DNA from 3 places in the Pseudomonas sp. 9.2(2024) genome. Region 1 is predicted to be linked to each of the others. Evidence: predicted binding sites of a transcription regulator. Region 1 holds the regulator's gene; each other region holds the start of a gene.

Region 1 (10,043 bases):
CTTCGGGCATCCCGCGGATGCTGACCGCCTTGCCGGCGGCCTTGGCATCGCGAATGAAGCACAGCAGCAGCGACAGACCGACGCTGCTGGACTTCTCCACCGCCGAGCAATCGATCACCAATGCCGGGGCATTGCACGACTTGATCAGCGCCCTGCCCTGCTCGCGCAGGTCAGGGGCGGTGCGATAATCCAGCACGCCGCTGAGCTGCAGCTCACTGGCTTCGTCCAGACGAATGGCCGACTCGGTCATTGGGCTGGCTTCTCGTTCTGCTCGGCCGACTGCTTGGCTTTGGCGACTTCACCGGCCCAGCCGTTGATGGTCTTGTCCAGGTCGTTGCCGTTGCGCTGCATCGCGTCGGCGAACTGGTCACGGAACAGTTTCCCGATGTTGATGCCGTTGATGATCACGTTACGCAGTTTCCACTCGCCGTTGATCTTCTCGAGGGTGTACGACACCGGATAAATCGCGCCGTTGTTGCCCTTGACGGTCATGCCGACGCTGGTGCGGTCGCCCGACTCATCCTTGGGTGCATCGACGGTGATGCCCTGGTTGTTGTACTCGAGCAAGGCGTTGCCGTAGAACTGGAACAGGCCGCGCTTGAAGTTTTCCTCGAAGGTCTTCATCTGCGCCGGGGTTGCCTTGCGCGAATACTTGACCGTCATGATGCTCTTGGAAATGCCCTCGGCATCCACGACCGGCCCGACGATGGTGTTCAACGCGGTGTAGAAGTCCTGCGGATCCTGCTTGTACTTCTCTTTATTGGCCGACAGATCGGCGAGCATCCGGTTCGTGGTGTCCTGAACCAGATCGTGCGCCGATTGTACCGCCACGGCGTTAGCCACCAGCGGCAGTGCCGCAAGCAACACCAACAGGCCACGTCGCAAGGTAGAGATCATTCAAAAGCTCCTCATTTGGCGTCTTTGCTAACGGTATTGAGCAGGAATTTACCGATCAGGTCTTCCAGTACCAGAGACGACTGGGTGTCGTGAATGGTTCCACCATCCTTGAGCGGAGTGTCTTCCCCGCCCACGCTGATACCGATGTACTTCTCGCCCAGCAGACCCGCAGTCAGGATAGATGCTGTGGAGTCGGTCGGCAGATTGTCGACGCTTTTATCCACTTGCAGGGTCACCCGACCGGTGAAGCTGTCGCGGTCCAGATCGATCGCGGTGACCTTGCCGATGGTCACACCCGCCATGGTCACTTTGGCTCTGACCGTCAGGCCGGCGATATTGTCGAAATACGCGTAAAGCTTGTAGGTATCGGTGGTCGAAGTCGGAGACAGGCCACTGACCCGCAGGGCCAGCAGCAACAAGGCCAGGATCCCTGCCAGCAGGAACAGGCCGACACCGATTTCCAGGGTGCGGTTTTGCATCAGAAATCTCCAAACATCAAAGCGGTCAGAATAAAGTCCAGGCCGAGGACTGCCAGCGAGGCGTAAACCACGGTCTTGGTAGTGGCACGGCTGATCCCCTCGGAAGTGGGTTCGCAGTCATAGCCTTGAAATACGGCGATCCAGGTGACGACAAAAGCGAATACTGCACTTTTGATGATGCCGTTGAGCACATCGTCACCGAAGCTCACGCTGTTCTGCATGTTCGACCAGTAGGAACCTTCGTAGACGCCCAGCCAGTCGACGGCGACCCACGAACCGCCCCAGATGCCAACCACGCTGAAGATCATCGCCAGCACCGGCAGGGAAATGAAGCCGGCCCACAGACGCGGAGCGATGATGTACTTGAGCGGGTCGACCCCGATCATTTCCAGGCTGGACAACTGCTCGGTCGATTTCATGTTGCCGATTTCCGCCGTCAGCGCCGAACCGGCACGACCGGCGAACAACAGCGCGGTCACCACCGGCCCCAGTTCACGCAGCAGGGTCAGCGCCACCATCTGCCCGACAGCCTGCTCCGAGCCGTAGCTCGACAGGATGTTGAAGCCCTGCAGCGCCAGCACCATGCCGATGAAAATCCCGGACACCACGATGATCACCAGCGACATCACACCGACGGAGTGCAGCTGCTTGACCAGCAGGCCAAAACCGCCACCGATGCCACCACGACCCAGCAAGGCATGAAACAGGAACAGGGTCGAACGCCCGAACACTGCGACGCTGTCGATTCCGGCGAGGCCGAAGCGACGTACACGCTCCATTAATGTAATTCTGCGCATCAGCGGCGCTTCCCCAGAAGATCTGCGCGGTAATCCGGCGCTGGAAAGTGATACGGCACCGGGCCGTCGGGTTCACCGGTCATGAACTGGCGGATACGCGGATCGTCCGAGTTCATCAGTTCGTCCGGCGTGCCCTGCCCCAATACCTGCCCATCACCGACCACATAGATGTAGTCGGCAATGCTCGCGGTTTCGGCGAGATCGTGGGACACCACGATGCTGGTGATCCCCAGGGCATCGTTGAGCAGACGGATCAGGCGAACCAGAACGCCCATGGCGATCGGATCCTGGCCGACGAACGGTTCGTCGTACATGAGAATCTGCGGATCGAGGGCAATGGCACGGGCCAGTGCGACACGGCGTTTCATGCCGCCGGACAGCTCGTCGGGCATCAGTTCGATCGCCCCGCGCAGTCCCACCGCCTGCAATTTGAGCAGCACGATGTCGCGGATCATCTCGTCCGGCAGGTCGGTATGAACACGAAGCGGGAAGGCGACGTTCTCGAACACATCGAGATCGGTGAACAGCGCACCGCTCTGAAACAGCACGCCCATGTGCTTGCGCGCATCGAACAGATCGCTGCGCGACAGCTTCGGCAGGTTCTGGCCGTTGACCCAGACCTCGCCTTTGGATGGCCGCAACTGCGCGCCCATCAGGCGCAGCAGCGTGGTCTTGCCACACCCGGAAGGCCCCATGATGCCGGTGACCTTGCCGCGCGGGATGCGGATATCGACGTTATTGAAAATGCTCCGCGCACCGCGCTTGAAGGAGACTCCCTTCAGCTCGACCGCGTAGGCGTTATCGGCACTCATCTAAACTCCTTGCGATGCAGCCTCTCACTCGGACGCCTGGCTTCCTGGAAGAAAGCCCCTACATCCCGGGCAGGCCGAACTGGCGGCGAACTATATCACTGCAAAGGGCAAGCGCCCAAGGCCTGCACCGGCCCGCATTCGGCGAGTTGAAGGGCTTCAGGCCTTATTTACAGAGTTTTGGTAACGAGGAATGACAAAGCACGACGAACTTGCGTGAGGCTTTTCAACATAACCGCTATAATCGCCGCCTTTTCATCGGGCTATACGATTTCTGACATGAGCCAAACCAGCGACCTGATTCAATCGGCACAACGCACCATCCGCCTCGAAGTGGAAGCCGTACAAGGCTTGTTGCCCCATATCGACGCCGATTTCGTACGCGCTTGCGAGATGATTCTGGCCAGCAAGGGCCGTGTTGTCGTGGTCGGTATGGGCAAGTCCGGGCACATCGGCAACAAGATTGCCGCGACCCTGGCCAGCACCGGCACCCCGGCGTTTTTCGTGCACCCGGCCGAGGCCAGCCACGGCGACATGGGCATGATCACTCGCGATGACGTGATTCTGGCCCTGTCGAACTCCGGCTCCACTAACGAAATCGTCACCCTGCTGCCACTGATCAAGCGCCTGGGCATCCAGCTGATCAGCGTCACCGGCAACCCGCAATCGCCGCTTGCCAAGGCTGCCGAGGTCAATCTCAACGTTCACGTCGAACACGAAGCCTGCCCGCTGAACCTCGCACCGACCTCCTCGACCACCGCTGCGCTGGTCATGGGCGACGCCCTGGCCGTGGCGCTGCTGGAAGCGCGCGGCTTCACTGCCGAAGATTTCGCCTTTTCCCACCCGGGCGGCGCACTGGGCCGACGCCTGCTGCTGAAAGTGGAAAATGTCATGCACGCCGGTCAGGAACTGCCGCAGGTACAGCGCGGCACCCTGCTCAAGGACGCGCTGATGGAAATGACCCGCAAGGGTCTGGGCATGACCGTCATTCTTGAAACGGACGGCAAACTGGCCGGGATCTTCACTGACGGCGACCTGCGCCGCACCCTGGATCGCAGCATTGATATCCATAGCGCCACCATCGACCAGGTAATGACCGTGCACGGCAAGACCGCCCGCGCCGAGATGCTCGCGGCCGAAGCCCTGAAAATCATGGAAGACCACCGAATCAACGCGCTGGTTGTCGTAGATGAAGAGGATCGCCCGATCGGCGCCTTCAACCTCTCCGATCTGCTGCGCGCAGGAGTGATGTAAATGAGCACCGATCTGCTGCAACGCGGCAAAGCCATCAAACTGGCGGTTTTCGACGTCGACGGTGTCCTCACCGACGGTCGCCTGTACTTCCTTGAAGACGGCAGCGAGTTCAAGACTTTCAATACACTCGATGGCCAGGGCATCAAGATGCTGATGAATGCTGGTGTACAGACCGCCATCATCAGTGGTCGCAAGACCCCGGTGGTCGAACGCCGGGCAAAAAACCTGGGGATCCCGCACCTGTTTCAGGGCCGCGAAGACAAACTGGTCGTGCTCGACGGTCTTCTGGAGCAACTGGGCCTAAGCTATGAGCAAGTGGCTTACCTCGGTGACGACCTGCCGGACCTGCCGGTGATCCGCCGTGTAGGGCTGGGCATGGCCGTGGCCAACGCCGCCCCCTTTGTGCGCGAGCACGCCCATGGCGTCACCCAGGCCCGTGGCGGCGAAGGTGCCGCCCGCGAATTCTGCGAACTGATCCTGCGCGCCCAAGGCAGCCTCGACGCCGCCAACAACGCGTACCTGTGAGTCCAACCATGTTTAGCAAAAAGTTTCGCAACATCCTGCTGTTCGGTTGCATCGCAGCGATATTCGGTGCGGTCGGCTACTGGAACATCAGCCCGGAACGCTTCCTCGACAAACCGCCGGTTTCGGCAGAGGAAAGCCCGATCGACTGGTATGCGACCAATACCCACACGATCCAGTACCTCGAAGACGGCAAAGTGCAGTACGAAATGACGTCCGACAAGGCTGAGCACGTCAAGGCGACCGACATTACACTGGTCACCAAGCCTGATCTGAACATGTTCCGTGGCACCGATTTCCCATGGCACGTGACCAGTGAACGCGGTGAAGTGAACTCCGGTGGCACCGAGGTCGAGCTGATCGACTCGGTACGCGTCAAGCGCACCGACGAAAAGAACCGCGACACCCTGATCACCTCCACTCGCATGACGGTGTTCCCGCAGCAGCAATATGCGCAGACCCAGCAACCCGTTAGAATCGACGGCGCTGGCGGTGTATCGACTGGCGTAGGAATGAAAGCGTATTTGAAGGAAAGCAGGATACACCTGCTATCGAACGTAAGAGGACAGTATGAGGCTCGTTAAAACCCTCCCTATTTTGCTCAGTCTGGGCGCAGCACTGGGAAGCGTGAGCGCCTGGGCTCTGCCGAACGATCAAGAGCAGCCAATCCGTATTCAGGCCGACGATGCCCAGCTGGACGACAAGAACGGCGTTGCTACCTATAAAGGTGACGTGATCATCACTCAGGGTTCGATGATCGTCAAAGGCAACACCGTGACCATCACCCGCACCCAGACCGGCGATATCGACGTCGTGACCTCGGTGGGCAACCTTGCCTACTTCGAGCAGTTGCAGACGGCGGGCGACACCAAGCCTGTACAGGGCTGGGGCGTGACCATTCAGTACCACGCCGCGCAAAACCGCGTTGTGCTGATCGACAAGGCGAAAGTCGTCGACAAGGACAACAACACCACTCAGGGCGAGAAAATCGTCTATGACACGGTGAAAAAGCTGGCCAGCGCTGGTCGTGCCACCGGCAACAAGGTCACCGAAGCGCGTCCGCGCATTGACATGGTGATCCAGCCGAAGAAGAAAACCGACGAGAAAACCCAGTAATGGCAACTCTGAAAGCTCAGCACCTGGCCAAGGCCTATAAAAGCCGCCAGGTCGTGCGCGACGTCAGCCTGTCGATCGACAGCGGTCAGATCGTCGGCCTGCTCGGCCCTAACGGCGCCGGCAAGACCACCTGCTTCTACATGATCGTCGGTCTGGTCCAGGCCGATCAGGGTCGCGTACTGATCGACGATCTGGACGTCAGCCACCAGCCGATGCACGGTCGCGCCAAGGCCGGTATCGGCTATCTGCCGCAAGAAGCGTCGATCTTCCGCAAACTGTCGGTAGCCGACAACATCATGGCCATCCTTGAGACCCGTCAGGAGCTCGACAAGGCCGGTCGTCGCAAGGAGTTGGAAAGCCTGCTGCAGGAATTCCACATCAGCCACATCCGCGACAACCTCGGCATGAGCCTGTCCGGTGGTGAGCGCCGCCGGGTGGAAATCGCCCGTGCACTGGCCACGGCACCGAAATTCATCCTGCTCGACGAACCGTTCGCCGGTGTCGACCCGATCTCTGTCGGCGACATCAAGCAGATCATCCACCACCTCAAGGCCAAGGGCATCGGTGTACTGATCACCGACCACAACGTCCGTGAGACGCTGGATATCTGCGAAACCGCCTACATCGTCAACGATGGCCAGTTGATCGCCGAAGGCGACTCCGCGACCATCCTCGCCAACGATCTGGTGAAGGAAGTCTACCTGGGCCACGAGTTCCGCCTGTAAGCTCGACGGTATTCGACCAGCCGTCCGGGTGCTGTAACGTTGAAGCGCTTTTTTATACGCTTTTATTGTTACAGCGCTCTAGGCAAACACGACAGTTTCAGGCATATAATTTGCTTAAGTTTGGCGCTCCGGCGCCCTGTAGTGGATGGCGCATAGCGCCGGCGAATAAGGTGTTAAGCCCCTGCCATGAAACCATCGCTAGTCTTGAGAATGGGCCAGCAGCTGACGATGACACCGCAGCTGCAACAGGCCATCCGCCTGCTCCAATTGTCTACCCTGGATCTGCAACAGGAAATCCAGGAGGCTCTGGAATCCAATCCGATGCTCGAACGCCAGGAAGACGGCGACGACTTCGACAACTCCGATCCCATGGCCGACAACGCCGAACAGAAGCCCAACACCGAGATCCAGGAACCTTCTTATCAGGAGACCGCGCCGACAGTCGACAACCTCGAAGACGGCGAATGGAACGAGCGAATCCCCAACGAACTGCCCGTTGACACCGCCTGGGAAGACGTCTACCAGACCAGCGCCAGCAGCCTGCCGAGCAGCGACGATGACGAGTGGGACTTCACCACCCGCACCTCCGCCGGCGAGAGCCTGCAAAGCCACCTGCTGTGGCAGTTGAACCTCGCACCGATGTCCGACACCGATCGCCTGATCGCCGTCACCCTGATCGATTGCATCAATAATCAGGGCTACCTGGACGAAACCCTCGAAGAAATTCTCGAAGCCTTCGATCCCGAGCTCGACATCGAGCTGGACGAGATCGAAGCCGTCCTGCACCGCATCCAGCAATTCGAGCCGGCAGGCATCGGCGCACGCAACCTGGGCGAATGCCTGCTGCTGCAATTGCGCCAGCTGTCGGCCAAGACCCCTTGGCTGGCCGAGGCCAAACGTCTGGTCACCGATTACATTGACCTGCTCGGCAGCCGCGACTACAGCCAGCTGATGCGGCGCATGAAGCTCAAGGAAGATGAACTGCGCCAGGTCATCGAACTGGTGCAGAGCCTCAATCCGCGCCCAGGCTCGCAGATCGAATCCACCGAAGCCGAGTACGTGGTGCCTGACGTCATCGTGCGCAAGGACAACGAGCGCTGGCTGGTCGAGCTGAACCAGGAATCGGTACCGCGCCTGCGGGTCAACGCCCAATACGCCGGTTTCGTGCGCCGTGCCGACACCAGCGCCGACAATACCTTCATGCGCAATCAGTTGCAGGAAGCTCGCTGGTTCATCAAGAGCCTGCAGAGCCGCAACGAAACCCTGATGAAAGTAGCCACCCAGATCGTCGAGCATCAGCGCGGCTTTCTGGAGTACGGCGACGAAGCCATGAAGCCGCTGGTCCTGCACGACATTGCAGAGGCGGTTGGCATGCACGAGTCGACGATTTCCCGGGTGACCACGCAGAAATTCATGCATACCCCACGGGGCATATATGAACTGAAATACTTTTTCTCCAGCCATGTGAGCACCTCAGAAGGCGGTGAATGCTCGTCCACGGCGATCCGCGCGATCATCAAGAAACTGGTTGCCGCGGAAAATCAGAAAAAGCCGTTGAGTGACAGCAAGATCGCTGGTTTACTGGAGGCACAAGGCATTCAGGTGGCTCGCCGCACCGTCGCCAAGTACCGCGAATCCCTCGGGATCGCGCCTTCGAGCGAACGCAAGCGGTTGATGTAAGCCACGTTACAGCGTTCCAGTGGCAGGCTCTTCGGCCTGCCGCTTTATGCACTGGCAACGAAGGAGAAGCTGTATGCAAGTCAACATCAGTGGACACCAACTGGAAGTTACCCAGCCTCTGCGCGAGTACATCGAGCTCAAGCTCAAGAAGCTCGAAGGGCATTTCGACAAGATCACCAACGTACAGGTCACGATGTGCGTCGAAAAGCTGAAGCAGAAAATCGAAGCCACGCTGCATATTCCCGGCAACGAGGTCGTCGCAAACGCGGAACATACCGATATGTACGCTGCGATCGACGCGTTGACCGACAAGCTTGATAAACAACTCAAAAAGCATAAGGAAAAGACCCAGAGCCTGCTTCAGGGCGCTACCGGTCGATAACCCCCACCCCCATGATCCGACTTGAAAGTATCCTGACCCCCGGCCGTTCCCTGGTGAACGTGCCGGGCGGCAGTAAAAAGAAAGCCCTCGAACAAATTGCCAACCTGATCGCCCGGGAAGTCCCGGATCTGGAGATGCAAGATGTCTTCGAGGCATTGATTGCCCGTGAAAAACTGGGTTCCACCGGTTTTGGCAACGGCATCGCCATTCCTCACTGCCGCCTCAAGGGCTGCGAAGCGCCGATCAGTGCGCTGATGTACCTTGATGCCCCTATCGATTTCGACGCTATCGACGGCGCGCCTGTGGACCTGCTGTTCGTCCTGCTGGTGCCGGAAGCCGCCACCGATGCGCACCTGGAGCTGTTACGCCAGATTGCCAGCATGCTCGACCGCAAGGACGTGCGCGACAGACTGCGCAGCGCGCCAAGCAACGAAGCCTTGTACCAGGTTGTACTGGAAGAACAGAACAGGCCGTAACCATGCGCTTGATCATTGTCAGTGGCCGTTCCGGCTCGGGTAAAAGTACCGCCCTGGATGTCCTTGAGGACAACGGCTACTACTGCATTGACAACCTGCCAGCCGGCTTGTTGCCAGACCTCGCCGAGCGCGCGCTGGTTCATACCGAAATGCTCCAGCCACAGGTGGCGGTCTCGATCGACGCCCGCAACCTGCCGAGCCATCTGTCACGCTTTCCAGAGTTGCTCGAGGAAGTGCGCAGCCGGCACATCCAGTGTGATGTCCTGTACCTGGACGCCGATGACGAAACGTTGCTCAAACGTTTTTCGGAAACCCGTCGTCGCCACCCGCTCAGCAATGCCAATCGCTCGCTGGCCGAAGCCATCAACGACGAAACCGCGCTGCTGGGCCCGATCGCCGATCTGGCCGACCTGAAGGTCAATACCACCAATCTGAACCTCTACCAGCTGCGCGATACCATCAAGCTGCGACTGTTGAACCAACCGGAGCCGGGGACTGCATTTCTGGTGGAGTCGTTCGGTTTCAAACGCGGCATGCCGGTGGATGCGGATCTGGTGTTCGATGTACGCTGCCTGCCCAATCCGTACTGGAAACCGGAATTACGCGCACAATCCGGGCTCGATGAGCCTGTGGCGGAATACCTGGCGGCGCAGCCGGAGGTCGAAGAGATGTTCCAGGACATCTATGCGTACCTGTTCAAATGGCTGCCGCGCTTCGCTGCAAGCAATCGCGCTTATGTGACCATTGCCATTGGCTGCACCGGCGGACACCACCGTTCCGTCTACCTGACCGAACGCCTGGGTCAGGCCCTGCAGAAAACCCTGAAGAACGTCCAGGTTCGCCACCGCGACCTCAGCTAAAGGATTCACACCGCGATGCCTGCTCTGGAAATCGAAATCATCAACA
Region 2 (10,043 bases), 2.6 Mb from region 1:
GGCCTACGTCGCCAAAGGTATCGAGTTCGAACTGCTGAACCCTGTTCTGGCCTCCTTCGACCTGGAAAAACTGGGCAAGGCGATCAACCACGAGCGCGACCAGCAATTCACCTACCTGGGCCTGCAGACCCTGTACGACCGTTACTTCATCCACAAGGATGGCGTGCGTTTCGAACTGCCGCAGATCTTCTTCATGCGCGTGGCCATGGGGCTGGCGATCGAAGAGAAGCAGAAAGAAGACCGTGCGATCGAGTTCTACAACCTGCTGTCCTCGTTCGACTACATGGCTTCGACCCCGACCCTGTTCAACGCCGGTACCCTGCGTCCACAGCTGTCGAGCTGCTACCTGACCACCGTGCCGGATGACCTGTCGGGCATCTACCACGCGATCCACGACAACGCCATGCTGTCGAAATTCGCCGGCGGTCTGGGCAACGACTGGACGCCGGTGCGTGCACTGGGTTCGTACATCAAGGGCACCAACGGCAAGTCGCAAGGCGTGGTTCCGTTCCTGAAAGTAGTGAACGACACCGCCGTCGCCGTTAACCAGGGTGGCAAGCGCAAAGGCGCTGTCTGTGCCTACCTGGAAACCTGGCACATGGACATCGAAGAGTTCATCGAGCTGCGCAAGAACACCGGTGATGACCGTCGTCGTACCCACGACATGAACACCGCCAACTGGATCCCTGACCTGTTCATGAAGCGCGTCTTCGATGACGGCAAATGGACCCTGTTCTCGCCGTCCGAAGTACCGGATCTGCACGACCTGACCGGCAAGGCCTTCGAAGAGCGCTACGAGTACTACGAAGCCCTGACCGAGTACCCGGGCAAGGTCAAGCTGTTCAAGACCATCCAGGCCAAAGACCTGTGGCGCAAGATGCTGTCGATGCTGTTCGAAACCGGCCACCCATGGCTGACTTTCAAAGACCCGTGCAACCTGCGTAGCCCGCAGCAGCACGTCGGCGTTGTTCACAGCTCGAACCTGTGCACCGAGATCACCTTGAACACCAACAAGGACGAGATCGCGGTCTGCAACCTGGGCTCGATCAACCTGCCGAACCACATCGTCGACGGCAAGCTGGACACCGCCAAGCTCAAGCGCACCATCGACGTCGCCGTGCGCATGCTCGACAACGTGATCGACATCAACTACTACTCGGTACCGCAGGCGAAGAACTCCAACTTCCGTCACCGTCCGGTCGGCCTGGGCATCATGGGCTTCCAGGACGCGCTGTACCTGCAGCACATCCCTTACGGTTCCGACGCTGCCGTCGAGTTCGCCGACAAGTCGATGGAAGCGGTCAGCTACTACGCGATCCAGGCTTCCTGCGACCTGGCCGACGAGCGCGGCTCGTACGAGACGTTCCAGGGTTCGCTGTGGTCCAAAGGCGTACTGCCGCTGGATTCGCAACAGATCCTGATCGAAGCACGCGGCCAGAAGTACATCGACGTCGACCTGACCGAGTCCCTGGACTGGGCACCGGTTCGCGCCCGTGTACAGAAAGGCATCCGCAACTCGAACATCATGGCCATCGCACCGACCGCGACCATCGCCAACATCACCGGCGTATCGCAGTCGATCGAACCGACTTACCAGAACCTGTATGTGAAATCGAACCTGTCGGGCGAATTCACCGTGATCAACCCGTACCTGGTTCGCGACCTGAAGGCTCGCGGTCTGTGGGACTCGGTCATGATCAACGACCTGAAGTACTACGACGGTTCGGTTCAGCAGATCGAGCGCATCCCGCAAGAACTCAAAGAGCTCTACGCGACCGCATTCGAAGTGGACACCAAGTGGATCGTTGACGCCGCCAGCCGTCGTCAGAAGTGGATCGACCAGGCCCAGTCGCTGAACCTGTACATCGCCGGCGCATCGGGCAAGAAACTGGACGTGACCTACCGCATGGCCTGGTACCGTGGTCTGAAAACCACCTACTACCTCCGTGCCCTGGCCGCGACCAGCACCGAGAAGTCGACCATCAACACCGGCAAGCTGAACGCTGTATCCAGCGGCGGCAACCACGGCGACGACTCGGTCCTGGCAGCCCCTGCCGGCCCGGCTCCAGTACCGAAGGCTTGCGCCATCGACGAGCCGGATTGCGAAGCTTGCCAATAAGCTGAGCTGAATCGGGCGTTGCGAAACGCCTGATCCGAGAAACCCCCGACAGACTTCTGGTTTGTCGGGGGTTTTCTTTTGTCCGCGAAAAAACCAAAAGCCGCCCTCACCCTAGCCCTCTCCCGGAGGGAGAGGGGACTGACCGAGGTGTTTGGGAGAGATACGCCGACGTGAAATACCGAGGTGAACTTGGGTTTTGAAACGCATCCAACTCAACTCCCGCATTTCCTCTCCAAAGCCCCCTCACCCTAACCCTCTCCCGAGGGAGAGGGGACTGACCGAGTTGTTTGGGAGAGATACGCCGACGTGAAAGACCGAGTTGAACTAAAGCAAACATCCCTGCTTCCACCACTCAATACGATGAGCGTTAGCTCGAGTAAGGCTTTTGACGTGCCGGCCCCATCGGAAGGCTGAGTGGAGGGATTTATCCGGGGGTGGGAGCGCAGCGACCGTGCGGCGCAGCCGCATGCATCGAGAGGAGGTGTAGCGAAGCAAACCGTAGGCGATGCCCCCGGATGAATCCCGTAACGAAGGAACACCGAGCCAAAGCGAGGTGCCGAACGCCGGGGCCCAGCCTTTTGGTTCCTTTTTGGCGTTTGCAAAAGGGACTCGCCGTAAGGGCGAAACCGCCAGCGGCAACACCCGCAGAAACGGATAAACACCCCAAACCGCAGCCAAAAAAAAGCCCCTCAAAAAGAGGGGCTCCCATACAAAACCAAACCCAGAAATCAGGTCATCTGAATAATGGTCTGCATGATAGTGCTCTGAGTCGAAATGGTCTTGGCGTTCGCCTGATAGTTACTCTGACCCTTGATCAGATCAACCAGCTCATTGGTCAGGTTAACGTTCGACTCCTCCAGCGAGTTCGAAACAACCGAACCCAGCGTACCGGTCTCCGGCGCATCGTAGCCCGGAATACCCGAAGCGTAAGTCTCTTTCCAGCTGGTACCACCAATCGGCTGAAGACCCTGCTCGTTGGTGAAGCTCGCCAGCGCAACCTGGCCGATGGCCTTGCTCTGGTTATTGCTGAAGTTGGCAAACAGCGTACCGGTACCGTCGATGGTCAGGTTGGTGATCTGGCCAGTCGCGTAACCATCCTGAGTCGGAATCGAACGCGCGGTGTCAGCGTTGAACTGAGTGGTCTTGGCCATCGAAATGGTGATGCCAGCCGGGTTCGCCGAAGCACCGTTGGCCTTCCACACGCCGTTGGTGACAGTACCCGGTACCCAGCCAGTGAGTTTCAGGTCGCTGCTGATCACGGCAGGCGGCGTGCTGACCTGAGTCAGTTGACCGGTGGAGTCGAAGGTCATGGTCGAAGCGACAGGTGCGGTGACTTTCGGATCGCTGCCGGTAGCATCCGGGTTACGACCGTCTACCAGGGTGTAGACCTTCCAGGTGTTGGCACCGGTTTTCACCATGTATTGGTCCATGACGTGGGAGTTACCCTGGCTGTCATAGATCGGGGTGCTGAACGACTTGGTGTAGGTCTCGGTCTTGCTAGGGTCGAACTTGCCGGCCGCCACTGTGTCGTCGATCACCGGAGCGGTCGAGTTCAGGTTGATGGTCGAGGTCACCAGCGAGGTGGACTTCGGCGCCAGGTTCGAGGTGTCGATCTTCAGGTCGGTCAACACGCCGTTGATGACCTTGCCGTTGGAGTCCACACCATAGCCTTGCAGACGCGAGGTGTAGTCGGTGTTGGTGATGAAGCCGTCCTTGTCGACCTTGAACGTACCGGCACGGGTGTAGGAGATCGAGCCGTTGTTGCTCAGGGTGAAGAAGCCCGAACCGTTGATGCCCATGTCCAGCACGTTGCCGGTGTTGTTGATGTCGCCCTGGGTGAACTGCTGGGAAACGTTGGCCAGGCGCACACCATTACCGATGACCTTGCTGCCGCTACCCAGGCGAGTCGCCGAGTAGACGTCTTCGAATTCTGCACGGGACGATTTGAAACCGGCGGTCGCGACGTTGGCGATGTTGTTGCCGGTCACGTCCAGTTGCTTGTTGGCTGCATAGAGACCGCTAAGGCCGATATTGAAAGACATATTCCACTCCTTTGTGCCGGTTAGTCGGCTCTATATACCAATGGTTTGTACTTTGGACAGGGCAACAGTGCCCTTGCCGGACAGGTTGAGCATCAGCTCGCCACCGGTCTGGCTGATCGTCACGCTGGTGACCGTGGCTGGCAGGTAGGTCGCCAGGTCGGTCGCGGTGCCGTTGATCGAGGCGTTCGCCTTGACGGTGTAGGTACCGGTTTTCACCAGGTTGCCGTCCTTGTCCTTGCCGTCCCAGGTGAAGCTCGCATTGCCGGCTGCGCGGCTGCCCAGGTCGATGGTGCGAACAACGGTGCCGCTGCTGTCGGTGATGGAGACGGTGCCGCCGGCAATCGACGACGGAACGGTGACCGAACCGGTCATGCCTTTGCTCGGATCGTCGAGCTGTACCGAGCTGGTCTGCACGATCACGTTGCGACCGACCAGCGACGAAGCCTGCAGGGCTTGCGACGAGTTGTAGTTGCCGGCCAGCGAACTGACGGTGCTGTTGAGGGTGGTGATCCCCTCAAGGCTGCTGAACTGCGCCAGCTGGGCAACGAATGCGCTGTTGTCCTGCGGGTCGAGCGGGTTCTGGTTCTTCAGCTGGGTTACCAGCAGTTGCAGGAACGCGTCCTTGCCCAGGGCCTGGCCGCCGGTCGAGCTGTTGGTGGCCGAAGCGATGCCGCCGGTGGTCGTGCTACTGGTCTTCTTCGAAGAGTTGGCCAGTATGTCGTTCATCGTCAGGCTGCTGGTGGTATCGGTAACACTCATGGCAGTCGCCCCTTATTACTGACCGAGGGTCAGTACCTTCTGCATCATGGTCTTGGCGGTGTTCATCATTTCGGCGTTGGTCTGGAACGACCGGCTCGCGGAAATCATGTCAGCCATTTCTTCCACCACGTTGACGTTCGGGTAGTAGACGTAGCCCTTGGCGTCGGCTGCCGGATGGTTCGGCTCGTAGCGCGCTTCGAGGTTGCTCTGGTCTTCGACCACGCCCATGACCTGCACGCCCTGGCCCGCAGCATCCTGGTTCTGGAACAGCGAATTGCTGCCGCCGCTCTGGCCGCCCTGGAACATGGTGGCGAATACCGGGTGACGGGCACGGTAGGTCTGATCGATGCTCGACGAGACGGTCTCGGCGTTGGCGATGTTCGAAGCCACGGTGTTGAGGCGGGTGGTCTGGGCGCTCATGCCGCTGCCGGCAATGTTGAAAACGCTGGACAGGGACATGGATTACTCTCCGCGCAGGGCTGATACCAGCCCTTTGAATTTGCTGTTGAGCAGGGTGAAGCTGGCCTGGAAGCCGACCGCGTTTTCCGCGTAGTTCGACTGTTCCAGCTGGGCGTCCACGGTGTTCTGGTCGATCGACGGCTGCATCGGCGTGCGATACATCAGCGACTCGTCGCCATTGCCCAGCCCTTCAGCTTCGATGTGACGGCTGTTGGTCATGTTCAGGGCGATGGTGCCGTTGGCGTTCTTCTGGCTCTGTGCTTCGAGCACTTTGGAGAACTCCAGATCCCGCGCCTTGTAGTTCGGGGTATCGGCGTTGGCGATGTTGTTGGCCAGCACTTCGGCACGCTGGGCGCGGAAGCCCAGAGCCTTTTCGTGAATGCCGAGCGCTTTATCGAAGCTGATGCTCATGTCGGGAACCTTCAGGTGACCGGATTTTTCGTAACAGGGTTATAGCAAGCGGCGTGCCAGTTTCAGAAAGCCCCGGATTACGGGGCTTTGCGCGGAACCGGCAACGCGGCAATGCCAGAAAAGCGGCAACCGGTTTCCGCCGGATGCCGCTTTTCTGCCGCCACCTGCCACCGGCAAAACCTTCAGGCATAAAAAAACGGGAGCCCCTGAGGACTCCCGTTTCTGGTGTTGCCGGTCTTGATCACTTCGCCTGGTAGATGATCCCCGGGCTGCACTGAACCATCTGGTAATGATCCGGCAGACCGTTCAGCGCCTCGGAAGCGCCAAGGAACAGATAACCGCCCGGCTTCAGCGTGCTGTGGATGCGCAACAGGATGTCCTTCTTCACCTCGGCGGAGAAGTAGATCAGCACGTTGCGGCAGAACACGATGTCGAACTTGCCCAGGCTTGCGTAGCTGTCGAGCAGGTTGAACGAGCGGAACTCCACCCGGTTCTTGATCGGTGCCTTGATCACCCAGCGCCCCGGCCCTTTCGGGTCGAAGTAGCGCTGCAGACGATCGGCGGACAGACCGCGACCGATTGCCAGGCTGTCGTACTCGCCGGTCTTGCAGTTGGTCAGCATGCTGCCGGACAGATCGGTGGCAACGATCTGCACACCCATCTTCAACTGGCCGATGTTGGTCCGCTCGAACTCGTCGATCGACATCGACAGCGAATAGGGTTCCTGACCCGACGAGCAGGCCGCCGACCAGATCCGCAGACGCTGGTTGGGAGCGGCCTTGATCGCTTCGGGCAGCACCTTGTTCTTCAAGACTTCAAACGGATAGGTGTCGCGAAACCACAGGGTTTCGTTGGTCGTCATGGCATCGACCACCTGCTCGCGCAAACCGCTGCGCGGCTGGGTCTGGATGCGCTGAACCAGCTCACCCAGGGACTTGATGCCTTGCTGCTCCATCAGTTTGTTGAGACGGCTCGACACCAGGTACTGCTTGTTTTCACCGAGCAAAATGCCACAGGCTTTTTCCAGGAAGACCCGGAACTGTTCGAAATCCAAATTACCCGTAGACAAATGATGCCGCCTCTTAAATCGTGTTGAACGCCAGGGGCAAAAGGCCCTTAGCTGATATCTGCTGCTTTGATCCGGTCGACTACCCGGGATGCCAGGTCATCAGGACGGAATTTGGCCAGGAAGTCATCGGCACCGACTTTCTTGACCATCGCCTGATTGAACACACCCGACAACGAAGTATGCAGGATGATATGAAGCTTTTGCATGCGAGGGTCGCTGCGGATCTCGGCCGTCAGGGTGTACCCGTCCATCTCCGGCATTTCGATGTCGGAGATCATCATCAGGAACTCTTCTTCCGGCTTCTTGCCCTCGTCGACCAGCTTGCGCAGGTAATCCAGCGCCTGCTTGCCGTCGTTCAACGCCACCACTTCGACACCGACCGTCTGCAGGCAACGCGTCACCTGCTTGCGCGCCACCGACGAGTCATCGACCGTCAGCACCCGCAGCGACAACGCCTTGCTCTGGGTCTCGACATCCACCACGCCGACCGAAATCGCTTCCGGGGTCGGCGCGACTTCCGCCAACACCTTTTCGACGTCGATGATTTCGACTAACTGATTGTCGACCCGAGTCACAGCGGTCAGGTAGTGATCGCGTCCGGTGCCTTTGGGCGGCGGATGAATCTCTTCCCAGTTCATGTTCACGATTCGTTCCACCGAGCGCACCAGGAAACCCTGGGTCTTGGTGTTGTATTCCGTGATGATCACGAACGGACTGTTCTTGTCTTTCAAAGCACCGGAGCCGGTCGCCATCGCCAGATCTAGGATCGGAATGGTCGCCCCCCGGATATTCGCCACCCCGCACACGACAGGACTGGACTTGGGCATCAGCGTCAGTTGCGGGCATTGCAGCACTTCCCGAACCTTGAACACGTTGATCCCGTAGAGCTGCTGGCCGTCGAGACGGAACAACAACAGCTCCAGGCGATTCTGCCCCACCAGTTGCGTGCGCTGGTTCACCGAATCCATTACACCAGCCATGCCCAGACTCCTACACCAACGCCAAGTGTTGTTGCGACGCACATTCATTGCTAAACGGCACGGCGCTTGCTTTTTAACTCGTATGAACGCTCAAACGACATTTTTCCGACGCCTGACATCTCCCCTCCGCAGAAGGCTTTGCGCGATGTCCGCCGTTTGCCTTTTTTTCGCTGGCAGCCCTGCCGGTGCTGATGCGGTTACCTTGCCTGACATGCTTATCGGCGTCACTCAGGGCTTTCTTGAATTCACCGTAGAAGACTATCTGGCTACCAGTCAAACGGAAGGCCGTTATGAAATCGAGGTCAACCAGCTCGATCCCCGCATGCGCATGCCTATGTGCGACAAGGAATTGACAGCGACACTGGAGAGTCCGGCACGCCCTCTGGGCCGTGTCACGGTCAAGGTCCGCTGCGAAGGCAGCTCCCCCTGGACGGTGTTCGTGCCCGCTCAAGTCCGCCTGTTTCGCGAGATTGTCACCACCACGCGGCCACTCAAACGCGCCGGCATCATCGAGCCTCAAGACGTGACCTTGCGCGAGCGCGACGTCAGCACGATCAATCAGGGTTTCCTGACGTCGGTGGATGAAGCCATCGGCCAGAAATTGACCCGACCAACGGTAGCCGATCAAGTCATCACCCTGGTGCATCTGGAACAGGCGGAAGTGGTTCGCAAGGGCGATCAAGTGGTGATCACCGCCCGCAGCGGCACCCTCGCCGTCCGCATGCCGGGCGAAGCCCTGTCGAACGGCGGCCTGAAAGAACAGATTCGGGTGAAAAACCTCAATTCCCAACGGGTTATCAAGGCGCAGGTTATCGCGCCGGGCCAGGTGGAAGTTGCCATGTGAACGGCCATGTAGCGGTGATGTGAGCGGCTGTATGAACGGATATTTGAAAAGCCCCTGAGTACCCAAGCAGAAAACTGGCGCTGACCAGAGCTGTTCCCTAAACTGTGCCGCAGCAGGATCTGCAACGGCGCATGCAAGCTCATTGCTAAATGAGCCTAAAGTTTTCCAGGGGATGGCCGAGAACATGGCAAGCGTCCAAATTCCCAGAGGTTTTTAACATGGTCATCGATTTCAGCCGTTTGAACAGCTCCTCGTCACTTACGGGCAGTACACGTACCAGCAACGCCAAGGAAACCGCCGAAACCGGCACCTCCGCGCCGCTGAATACCCCGGCCGAACAGGCCAGTACCGCAAAAAGCGGGGAATCGGTACACCTCAGCAATGAGGCTCAACAGTTGCAGAAGGTCACTGACAAGCTGCGCGATCAGCCTGCCGTCGATAAAGCCCGCGTGGCCGAGTTGAAAGCAGCGATTGCCGATGGCAGCTACAAGGTCGACAGCAACCGTGTAGCCAGCAAACTGCTTAATTTCGAAGCCCAGCGCTAGGCCTCGGTCAGCGCCAGGCTTTTGGACGCTTAAAACCCAAGGCCAGCCATGCACGACACTAATTTATTGCAACTGATCACCGACGACTTTGCTCCAGCTCAACAATTGCTGGAGTTACTGCAAACCGAGTCCCTCGCCTTGCACGGTCGCGACATGCCTCTGCTGGAAGAAATTCTGGCGCGCAAACAGGCATTGATCATTCTGCTCGAACAGCATGGCCGCAAGCGCAGCGAAATCCTCGCCAGTCTCAATCTGTCGCTCGACCGCGCAGGCCTGGAACAACTGGCCAGCCAGTCGAGCATCGGCGATCAGTTGCTGAGCCAGAGCGATGTCCTGACCGACCTGATTGCCCAGTGCCAGGCCGCCAACGTCAAGAACGGCCAGTCGATCATCATGCAGCAGGCCGCTACGGCCAATCAGCTGAAAATCCTCACCGGCGGCGAGCCTCCCGCGCTCTACGATGCCAGCGGCACCTTCTCCAAACTGCAGAAACCACGCGCGCTCAGCCAGGCGTGATGCTTTCTTCTATGCTTGCGCCCTATCAACGTGCGAAACATGCTGGCAAAATACTGGCCAGTCGTAGTCAAATTTTGTCTGGAGATTGATTTAACGTGTCCAACGATGACGCTCCGCAGCCCCCAAAGGTGCTCACCACGCCCCTGGAGATCTCCAGCAATCTGCGCCAGCTGCAAGAGAGCCACGATCCGCTGATCATTACGTTCCACGAGCGCAGCCAGCGCTTCCAGAGCTACCTGATTGAAGTCGATCGCGAAAACGGTTCGATCAAGCTTGATGAGATGATCCCGCGCGACGGC
Region 3 (10,043 bases), 1.0 Mb from region 1:
CGCGACCTGCGTGCCAACGGCGTAACCCAGGTCACCGGTGATCTGGTATTGGATCGCAGCTTCTTCGTGCAGCCGCAACTGCCGGAATTCAACGATGACGGCAACGACGAGAACAAGCCGTTCCTGGTCAAGCCGGACTCACTGCTGGTCAACCTCAAGGCCCTGCGTTTCGTGGCCCGCAACGACAATGGTCGGGTGTTGATCTCGGTTGAACCGCCGATTGCCAGCATCAACATCGAAAACACCGTCAAAGCGCTCAACTCCAAACAATGCACCGGCGGCGTGCGCTACAACCCGGTGCCGCAAGCCGATGGCAGCGTGACCGTGACCGTGGCCGGCCAGTTGGGCGAAGGCTGCAGCTCGCAGACTTATCTGTCGCTGCTCGACCACGCGACCTACACCGCCGGCGCCGTGCGGGCGATCTGGAAGGAACTGGGCGGCAGCATCCAGGGCAAGGATCGTCTGGCCCCGACCCCGAGCAGCGCCAAAGTGCTGGCCCGCGCGTTTTCGCCGGATCTGGCGGAAATCATCCGCGACATCAACAAGTACAGTAACAACACCATGGCTCAGCAGCTGTTCCTGAGCCTGGGCCAGAAATTCCGCAACGACGCCGACGGCGATGACGCCAAGGCCGCGCAACGCGTGGTGCGTCAGTGGCTGGCGAAGAAAGGCATCACCGCGCCGCACCTGGTGATGGAGAACGGCTCCGGTCTGTCGCGCTCCGAGCGAGTCAGTGCCCGTGAAATGGCCAGCATGCTGCAAGCGGCCTGGCACAGCCCGTACGCCGCCGAGTACATCAGCTCGCTGCCGATTGCCGGCACCGACGGCACCATGCGCAAACGCCTGAAGACCACCGCGATGCGCGGCGAAGCCCACGTCAAGACCGGCACCCTGAACACCGTACGGGCGATTGCCGGCTTCAGCCGCGACGTCAACGGCAACACCTGGGCGGTGGTGGCGATCCTCAACGACAAGGCCCCGTTCGGCGCGTCGTCGGTGCTGGATCAGGTGCTGCTGGATCTCTACAAACAGCCGCGGACGCCGCAGACTGCTTCGGTTCTGTAATCCCCCGTACATGATTGTTCCCACGCTCTGCGTGCGAATACAGCCCGTGACGCTCTGCGTCACTGGACGCGGAGCGTCCCCGGAGGCATTCCCACGCAGAGCGTGGGAACGATCAGGTGGCAGAGGGGCTCAGTTCATCTGCCGCTCAACCCGATCCCGTCCGCCCTGCTTCGCCGCATAGACCCCGGAATCCGCCCGCAGCAACAGCGCGTCCGCGCCCTCTCCCGGTCGCCAGCTGGCAATCCCGAAACTGGCCGTCACCACCCCCACCACGTCGATCGGCGCACTGCGCAGGCTGTGCCATAACTCCTCGGCCAGCATGTGGGCGTGATCGCCGTCGATGTCCGGGCACAGCACCATGAACTCTTCGCCGCCCAACCGGCAGAACACGTCGGTACGCCGCAGACGATGGCCGATGCGCTCGCAGACCGCCTGCAATACGCGGTCGCCCACCGCGTGACCGTACTGATCGTTGATCCGCTTGAAGTGGTCGATGTCGAGCATGATCACCGACAACTCGCCGCCCCCACGCTCGACTCGGGCCATTTCGGTGGTCAAGCGCTCCTGGAAATAGCGCCGATTGTGAATGCCTGTCAGGGAATCGGTCACAGACAGTGCGCGCAGTTCTTCTTCGACGCGCTTCAGGTCGGAAATGTCGGAGATATAACCGTGCCACAGCACGCCGCCGCCCGGCAATTCCTCCGGGGTCGCCTCACCGCGAACCCAGCGCAGACCGCGCCCGGGTAACTGCACGCGGTATTCCTCGCGCCACGGGCTGAGGTTGTCCGCCGAGGCACGGATCGACTTGCGCACGCGGCTGACGTCCTGCGGGTGGATGCGGGTGAAGATCGCTTCGGCGTTGAGCAGCAGCACGTCCGGCTCCAGCTCGTAGATCTCACGGATGCCGTCGCTGGCGTAGATCACGCTGAAGCGACCGTCGAACTCCATTTTGAATTGATAGATCCCACCGGGCACGTGGGCGCTGAGTTTCTTCAACAGCACGTCCCGTGCGGCCAGCGCTTCGTGCACGCGCTTGCGCTCGGTGATGTCGATGCAGATCGCCAGATGGCCGACCCACAGCCCCTGCTCGTCCAGCACCGGCGTGGCCAGCATGTTCACTGGAATGTGGCTGCCGTCCTTGCGCACCAGCGTCCACTCGCGCGCCTCGTGCCCGCCCACTTCCCCGCCCTCCACCAGCATCGCCTGACAGGTCGGAATGGTCTTGCCATAACGGGCGCTGAGCTCCGCCGCGCGGGCCACCAGTTCCCGGGGAAAGTGCAGATTTTCCAGGGTCATGTGGCCGACCACTTCGCTGCTGAGATAACCGAGCATCTGCTCGGCGCCGGGGTTGAAGGTGTTGATCACCCCGCGCAGGTCAGTGGCGATGATTGCCACCTGGGTCGCCGCGTTGAGCACCCCGCGCAACTGACCGTGGGTGCCGCGCAGTTCCTGTTCGCGCTCATGCAGTTCCTGGGTGCGCAATTCGACCATGCGCAACGCGCGCTGGCGCTGACTGACCAGCACATAAAGCAGCGCGCTCAGCAGCAGACTGAGCAGTCCGCCCAGCACCACCACGCTGCCAACCGACGAATGGTTGGCCTGCATGAACGCTTCGCTCGGCAGGATATCCACCTGATAGTCGTGATCGGCCATGCGCACCAGCCGGGTAGCGGACAGATCGCTCGGCGCCGGTTCATTGGTCGATTCGAACAGCACTTCATGCTGATCGTTGGTAGACAGATCGAGAATGCGCACCGACAGATAGTCATGAAATGCATCCGGCAAGCCGTCTGCCAGCAGCTGACGCATGCTGATCACAGCCATCACATAGCCGTATGATCTGGGCTCGCCTTCGCGCAACACCGGTGCCACCAGCAATACGCCGCGGGCGTAAGCCGGCTCGATACCGACCAGATGCATCGGCTGCGACACTGCCAGACTGCGAAGCTGGTCGGCGCGCTCCAGTGTCGTGCGGCGCAACGGTTGTGCAAGCAGGTCGTACCCCAACGGTGAGCCGAGCCGGCTCTGGGTCTGGCTGTACAACACCACCACGTATTCATCGCGGGCGGAGGCCAGTTGCAGTTCGCCGCGCGCATTGAGTTCGCGCACGCTGAAGGTGCTCAGGCCCTCATCTCGCACGCGCTGCTCGAAGGCGGCACGTTCGGCACCGCTCACCCGCAAGGCAAACGAATAAGCCTGGGTGCGCAGCAATAGAGGATGGGTGTAACCGTCGAATTCGGCGCGAGACACCGATTCGGAGTTGGCGAAGAACCGGCGCAGGCCGTCGAGGCGTTGCTCCTGATCCTGAAAACGTTCTTCGATGCGGCTATAGCGTTCGTTGGCCAGCAGCTGAAAGCGTTGGCGCAACTGGCTGTGAAACTGATTGAGGGTGCCCCAGGCGAGCAGCCCCGTGAGAATTCCGCCGGCGAGCAATACCAGCACCCCGACCAGCCAGGCCGAGACGTCTTCGCTGATAAAACCCAATATCTTCGGGCGCACGGGGTGCAACGACATAAAAGCCACTCACTACGTCAGCATCTGCGGGAAAAACCCCATCGGCCGTGTGTGAGTTATAGCTATTAGCCACTAATTTGGCTAGCTCTGAACGGATCCAAGAGCCTTTAAAAATCAAGGCTCTGTGGATCCAATTTTGCAGAGCGTCAACGAGCCGTGATTTTCCAGGCGCGGTGGATCTTGCCGTTACGGGCGAAATCCGGGTCGATGGTGCTGGCGGTGATTTCCTCGACCGCGTAACGCTCGGCCAGGTTGTCTTCGAGCTGGAACTTGCGGAAGTTGTTGGAGAAGTACAACACCCCACCGCTCGCCAGTCGGGCCATGGCCAGGTCGATCAACTGCACCTGGTCACGCTGCACGTCGAAGATGCCTTCCATGCGCTTGGAGTTGGAGAACGTCGGCGGATCGATGAAGATCAGGTCGTATTCGTCGCGGGAATTCTCCAGCCACGCCATTACATCGCCCTGCTCCAGACGGTTCTTGTCGGAGAAACCGTTGAGCGACAGGTTGCGGCGCGCCCAGTCGAGGTAGGTTTTCGACAGGTCGACGCTGGTGGTGCTGCGCGCGCCGCCCTTGGCTGCGTGCACGCTGGCGGTTGCGGTGTAGCAGAACAGGTTGAGGAAGCGCTTGCCGGCGGCCTCTTTCTGGATCCGCATGCGCATTGGCCGGTGGTCGAGGAACAGCCCGGTGTCGAGGTAGTCGGTGAGGTTGACCAGCAACTTCACGCCGCCCTCGGTCACTTCATTGAACTTGCCCTGAGCCGCCTGACGCTCGTACTGCTTGGTGCCGCTCTGACGCTCGCGGCGTTTGACCACCACGCGGCTCTTGTCGATGTTCAGCGCCTGCGGGATGGCCGCCAGCGCATCGAACATGCGGATCGAGGCCTTTTCCGGGTCGATCGACTTCGGCGCGGCGTATTCCTGAACGTGCACCCAGTCGTGGTACAGGTCGATGGCCATGGCGTATTCCGGCATGTCCGCATCGTAGACGCGGTAGCAATCGATGCCTTCGCGCTTGACCCACTTGCTCATGGCCTTGAGGTTCTTTTGCAGGCGGTTGGCAAACATCTGCCCGCCTTCGCTCAGGCGCGGTTGCTCAATCACTGGCGCCGGGGCCGGCGTCGGTTTGATCGGGTTGCCGTTCTTGTTGAACTTGCGCTCTTGCGGCTCGTTCGGCGTCTGATCGTAAGCAGCCTGCTCGCGTTCGGCCTGACGCTGCTCCGGGGTACGACGCTCGCCAGTGACGAACTGATCCGGCAGGACTTTGATCAACAACAGCTTGCACGGCAGCGCGCCGTTCCAGAACGAATACTGTTTGTGGCTGCGGATGCCCATGCGCTTGCCCAGGTCCGGCGCGCCGGTGAACACCGCCGCTTCCCAGTTCAGGCAGGCCTGACGCAGACGCTCGCCAAGATTCTGGTAGAGGTACAACAGGCTGGCTTCATCACCCAGACGCTCGCCGTACGGCGGGTTGCAGATGACCAGGCCTTTCTGGTTCTGGTCCGGACGCGGCTCGAAGGTCGCCACTTCGCCCTGATAGATCTTGATCCACTCGCTCAGGCCGGCGCGTTCGACGTTGTTGCGGCCCGGCTGAATCAGGCGTGGGTCGGCTTCATAACCACGAATCCACAGCGGCGGCTTGGCCAGACCGGCAGCAGCACGCTCGACCGCTTCTTCATGCAGCTTTTTCCACAGCGCCGGCACGTGGCCGAGCCAGGCGGTGAAGCCCCACTGCTCGCGACGCAGGTTCGGCGCCATGTCCGCGGCGATCATGCCGGCTTCGACCAGGAACGTGCCGACACCGCACATCGGGTCAGCCAGCGCGCCACCTTCGGCGGCGATGCGCGGCCAGCCGGACCGGATCAGGATCGCGGCCGCGAGGTTTTCCTTCAGCGGCGCGGCGCCCTGCTGCAAGCGATAGCCGCGCTGGTGCAGGCTGTGGCCGGAAAGGTCGAGGGACAGAATCGCTTCGCCGCGATCCAGGCGCAGGTGAATGCGCAGATCCGGGTTGAGCTTGTCGATGCTTGGGCGGTCGCCCTGCGGGGTGCGCAGTTTGTCGACGATGGCGTCCTTGACCTTCAGGGCGCCGAAGTGGGTGTTGTCGATGCCCGAACCGTGGCCGCTGAATTCCACGGCCAGGGTGCCATCGGCCAGCATGTGATCCTGCCAGTCGACGTCGAGTACACCGTGGTACAGGTCTTCCGCGTTTTTCATCGGGAAACGCTTGAGCACCAGCAGCACCCGGTTGGCCAGACGCGACCAGAGGCACAGGCGATAAGCGGTTTCCATGGTCGCCATACCACGCACGGCGGAGGTGTGTTCGCGGGCCTCTTCAAGGCCAAGCCCGACGGCTTCCTCGATGAGCAGGCCTTCAAGGCCTTTGGGGCAAGTGAGGAAGAGTTCGAAACGGTCGGACATGGTTTTTCCAGAGCCTTTGGCTAATGAACCGGCAACGCATTGCCGATCCGGTTTTCAATCAGGCGCTTTTCTACAAGAGCGCCCGCGTGGCACGAAGGTGTGCCGTTCCATCCCCGCTGCTCGGGTTAAAAGAGCTTAGATGCCGGGACAGATAAAAAAGTTGAAGCAACAAAATGACTCAAAGCAACCCTTCGTCGAATAGTACCCCAGCGTAAACGTGGGTCATTCTCACTAAAGGATTAACCTCATCATCCAGCGCGGGGCCGATCATACCGGGGTTTGGCCAATAGACGCTGGATAAATACGCGGTTACTTATGGCCATAGCATCTTTTTCGTTACGTCCTTATGACAAAACGGTCATTCCATCGATGTGACTCATTGGTTAGAACTGGACACAGGTTGACGTCGCAACGGCGTCAACACCTTGGCTCGCCACGCCGGCAGCGAGCCGCCAACGGCAGAGTTTTTCTGCCAGACCTCAATTGAGGTCGACGCGACAAAAACAGTCAACAAGTGAGGGAAACACCCTATGAGAAGACTTAAGCGTGATCCGTTGGAAAGAGCATTTTTGCGCGGATATCAATATGGCGTTGGTGGCAAATCCCGTGAGCTTTGCCCATTTACTCTACCGTCGGTACGTCAAGCCTGGATCAACGGCTGGCGAGAAGGACGCGGCGACAACTGGGACGGTATGACCGGCACTGCGGGAATCCACAGACTCAACGAACTTCACGCCGTCGGCTGACACAGGGCACTTATTCCGACACGACAATCTGATTTCGTAACAACCTGATCACCATGCACGTCCTTCCCGGACGGCGGGCTACGGCCCAGGGGCTCCTTCGAGGAGCCCTTTTTTATGCCTGCCTTTTATTTCCGTCGATCAGCGCTTGGCGGCGATCGCGTCCACGGACTCGCGGATCAGCGCCGGGCCCTTATAGATGAAGCCGGAGTAGATCTGCACCAGGCTCGCGCCGGCAGCGATCTTCTCCGCCGCATGCTTGCCTTCGGTGATACCGCCCGCCGCGATGATCGGCAGCTTGCCGCCCAGCTCGGACGCCAGCACTTTCACGGTGTGAGTGCTCTTCTCACGCACCGGCGCGCCGGACAGACCGCCCGCCTCGTCACCATGTTCCATGCCTTCGACGCCCACGCGGCTGAGGGTGGTGTTGGTGGCAATCACCGCGTCCATCCCGGTTTCGATCAGTGCTTGCGCAACCTGCGCGGTTTCTTCGTCGGTCATGTCCGGCGCGATCTTGATCGCCAGCGGTACATGTTTGCCATGGCGCAGGGCCAGTTCAGCGCGGCGCGTGGCCAGATCCGCCAACAATTGCTTGAGTGAGTCGCCAAATTGCAGGCTGCGCAGGCCCGGGGTGTTCGGCGAACTGACGTTGACCGTGACGTAGCTGGCGTGGGCGTAGACCTTGTCCAGGCAGATCAGGTAGTCGTCTACCGCGCGCTCGACCGGGGTGTCGAAGTTCTTGCCGATGTTGATCCCCAGCACGCCCTTGTATTTGGCCGCCGCCACCCGCGCCAGCAGGTTATCCACACCGAGGTTGTTGAAACCCATGCGGTTGATGATCGCCTCGGCTTCCGGCAGACGGAAAATCCGTGGTTTCGGGTTGCCCGGCTGCGGGCGCGGGGTCACGGTGCCGATTTCGACAAAACCGAACCCCAGCTGCGCGAAGCCGTCGATGGCCGCGCCGTTCTTGTCCAGACCGGCCGCCAGACCGACAGGGTTCGGGAACTCCAGGCCCATGACGGTCACCGGCAGCGACGCCGGGGCCTTGCACAGCAAGCCGTTGATGCCCAAACGCCCGCCCGCGCCGATCAGATCCAGCGACAGATCGTGGGAGGTTTCCGGGGAAAGTTTGAACAACAGCTGACGGGCCAGGGTGTACATGGGCGGCTATGACTCGGGCGGCGAAAAGAGGCGGCGATTATAGCCGGGCATCGCCCCGCCGCGCGAGGCGCACGGGTAAATCCGTGCGCATGGCATATGCCTTGCACCTTCCTCGGCATCAGCCCGCAGGCCAATGGTGGCGTGCAGGCAAGGACAATGGCGTCGTCTCTCGGTTTTGCGCGGGCAAAGCCTGGGACGACGTTTTTTTTGAGGGTGGCTTTCATGACTCAAACCTCCGCCGGGCCGCTGGCCTGGGTCAACGGCAGCGATGCCCCGGAAAAAAGCGCGATCAACCTCGGCTTCATGGCCCTGAGCGACTGCGCCTCGCTGGTGGTCGCGGCTACTCAGGGCTTTGCCCAGCCTTACGGCCTGACCCTGAACCTCAAGCGCCAGAGTTCCTGGGCCAACCTGCGGGACAATCTGGTCAGTGGCGAACTCGATGCCGCCCACAGCCTTTACGGTCTGATCTACGCGGTGCACTTGGGCATCGGCGGTGTCGCGCCGACCGACATGGCGGTGCTGATGGGCCTGAACCAGAACGGTCAGAGCCTCAACCTGTCCCACGGTTTGCAGGGCCTGGGCGTGACCGGTCCTGAAGCGCTGCACCACCATGTGCACCAAACCCGCGCAAAACTGACCTTCGCCCAGACCTTTCCGACCGGCACCCATGCCATGTGGCTGTATTACTGGCTGGCGAGCCAGGGCATTCATCCGTTGCAGGATGTCGACAGCGTGGTGGTGCCGCCACCGCAAATGGTCGCGCACCTGCAGGCCGGGCGTATTGATGGCCTCTGCGTTGGCGAGCCGTGGGCGGCCAGCGCCGTGCAGCAGGATCTCGGTTTCACGCTGGCGACCAGCCAGACCATCTGGCCCGATCACCCGGAAAAAGTCCTCGGCTGCACCCGCGCCTTCGTCGAGCAATACCCCAACACCGCCCGCGCGCTGGTGATGGCGGTCCTCGAAGCCAGCCGTTTTATCGAAGAAAGCCCGGAAAACCGCCGCAGCACCGCGCAACTTCTCAGCGCCAGCGAGTACCTCGACGCCCCGGTGTCCTGCATCGAACCGCGCTTTTTCGGCAACTACGACGATGGCCTCGGCAATCGCTGGCAGGATCCGCACGCCCTGCGCTTTCACGGCGATGGCGCGGTGAATCTGCCGTACCTGTCGGATGGCATGTGGTTCATGACCCAGTTCCGCCGTTGGGGTTTGCTGCGCGATGACCCGGATTACCTCGCCGTCGCCCGTCAGGTGCAGCAACTGGAGATCTATCGCGACGCGGCGACTGCTGTGGGCGTCGCAGCCTGGGGCAAGGACATGCGCAGCAGCCAGTTGATCGACGGCAAAATCTGGGACGGCAGCGACCCGGCCGCCTACGCCCGAAGCTTCAAGCTCCACGCGCTGAGCGACAGCGCGCCCCTTTTCGCCCAACGCTGACAGGAGACCGCGAACATGCTGCGCATTCTGCTGATCAACGACACCGCGAAAAAAGTCGGACGCCTGAAAGCCGCGCTGACCGAGGCCGGTTTCGAGGTGATCGACGAGTCGGGTCTGACCATCGACCTGCCGGCGCGCGTCGAAACGGTGCGTCCGGACGTGATCCTGATCGATACCGAGTCACCGAGCCGCGATGTGATGGAGCAAGTGGTGCTGGTCAGCCGCGACCAGCCACGGCCGATCGTGATGTTCACCGACGAACATGACCCCGGCGTGATGCGTCAGGCGATCAAGTCCGGGGTCAGTGCCTACATCGTCGAAGGCATTCACGCACAACGCCTGCAGCCGATTCTCGACGTGGCCATGGCCCGCTTCGAGAGCGATCAGGCCTTGCGCGCCCAGCTTCAGGCCCGCGACCAGCAACTGGCCGAGCGCAAACGAATCGAACTGGCCAAGGGCCTGTTGATGGAAATGAAGGACTGCAACGAAGAAGAGGCCTACACCCTGATGCGCCGCCAGGCCATGAGCCGCCAGCAGAAACTGATTCAGGTGGCGGAGCAGATCATTGCCATGAGCGAGTTGCTCGGCTGAAAAGCCCCTCACCCTAACCCTCCCGAAACGTCGGACCGCCCGGAGGGAGAGGGAACCGACCGCAGTGTCTTGCGTCATACATCGACCTGAAAAACCCAGTCGATTATGGATTCAAAGC

Evidence for each region. The regulator sigma-54, encoded in region 1, starts transcription at its own class of promoters, with help from an activator protein. The targets are predictions, from matches to a motif close to ANTGGCATNNANNTTGCTNT.
Region 2: flgB (flagellar basal body rod protein FlgB) is a predicted target of sigma-54. The motif match lies at 5,832-5,851, and genes of this name have one in related genera.
Region 3: ABFB52_RS10260 (CmpA/NrtA family ABC transporter substrate-binding protein) is a predicted target of sigma-54. The motif match lies at 7,989-8,008, and genes of this name have one in related genera.

Annotation. Positions count from the first base shown of each region.
Region 1 covers NZ_CP155585.1:1,257,402-1,267,444, reverse strand. The annotation lists gene ABFB52_RS05570 (STAS domain-containing protein) at 1-250, opposite strand, end outside; gene ABFB52_RS05565 (ABC transporter substrate-binding protein) at 247-897, opposite strand; gene mlaD (outer membrane lipid asymmetry maintenance protein MlaD) at 909-1,376, opposite strand; gene mlaE (lipid asymmetry maintenance ABC transporter permease subunit MlaE) at 1,376-2,173, opposite strand; gene ABFB52_RS05550 (ATP-binding cassette domain-containing protein) at 2,173-2,985, opposite strand; gene ABFB52_RS05545 (KpsF/GutQ family sugar-phosphate isomerase) at 3,262-4,236, shown strand; gene ABFB52_RS05540 (HAD family hydrolase) at 4,237-4,761, shown strand; gene lptC (LPS export ABC transporter periplasmic protein LptC) at 4,770-5,342, shown strand; gene lptA (lipopolysaccharide transport periplasmic protein LptA) at 5,329-5,874, shown strand; gene lptB (LPS export ABC transporter ATP-binding protein) at 5,874-6,599, shown strand; gene ABFB52_RS05520 (RNA polymerase factor sigma-54) at 6,786-8,279, shown strand; gene raiA (ribosome-associated translation inhibitor RaiA) at 8,353-8,661, shown strand; gene ptsN (PTS IIA-like nitrogen regulatory protein PtsN) at 8,673-9,137, shown strand; gene rapZ (RNase adapter RapZ) at 9,140-9,997, shown strand; gene ABFB52_RS05500 (HPr family phosphocarrier protein) at 10,013-10,043, shown strand, end outside.
Region 2 covers NZ_CP155585.1:4,895,968-4,906,010, forward strand. The annotation lists gene ABFB52_RS22015 (ribonucleoside-diphosphate reductase subunit alpha) at 1-2,119, shown strand, start outside; gene flgE (flagellar hook protein FlgE) at 2,848-4,161, opposite strand; gene flgD (flagellar hook assembly protein FlgD) at 4,192-4,920, opposite strand; gene flgC (flagellar basal body rod protein FlgC) at 4,936-5,379, opposite strand; gene flgB (flagellar basal body rod protein FlgB) at 5,383-5,790, opposite strand; gene cheR (protein-glutamate O-methyltransferase CheR) at 6,032-6,859, opposite strand; gene ABFB52_RS22045 (chemotaxis protein CheV) at 6,907-7,839, opposite strand; gene flgA (flagellar basal body P-ring formation chaperone FlgA) at 7,922-8,683, shown strand; gene flgM (flagellar biosynthesis anti-sigma factor FlgM) at 8,902-9,228, shown strand; gene ABFB52_RS22060 (flagellar protein FlgN) at 9,277-9,744, shown strand; gene ABFB52_RS22065 (flagellar brake protein) at 9,840-10,043, shown strand, end outside.
Region 3 covers NZ_CP155585.1:2,263,019-2,273,061, reverse strand. The annotation lists gene dacB (D-alanyl-D-alanine carboxypeptidase/D-alanyl-D-alanine-endopeptidase) at 1-1,065, shown strand, start outside; gene ABFB52_RS10280 (diguanylate cyclase) at 1,195-3,579, opposite strand; gene rlmKL (bifunctional 23S rRNA (guanine(2069)-N(7))-methyltransferase RlmK/23S rRNA (guanine(2445)-N(2))-methyltransferase RlmL) at 3,726-5,996, opposite strand; gene ABFB52_RS10270 (ribosome modulation factor) at 6,527-6,742, shown strand; gene ABFB52_RS10265 (quinone-dependent dihydroorotate dehydrogenase) at 6,881-7,900, opposite strand; gene ABFB52_RS10260 (CmpA/NrtA family ABC transporter substrate-binding protein) at 8,123-9,334, shown strand; gene ABFB52_RS10255 (ANTAR domain-containing protein) at 9,350-9,925, shown strand.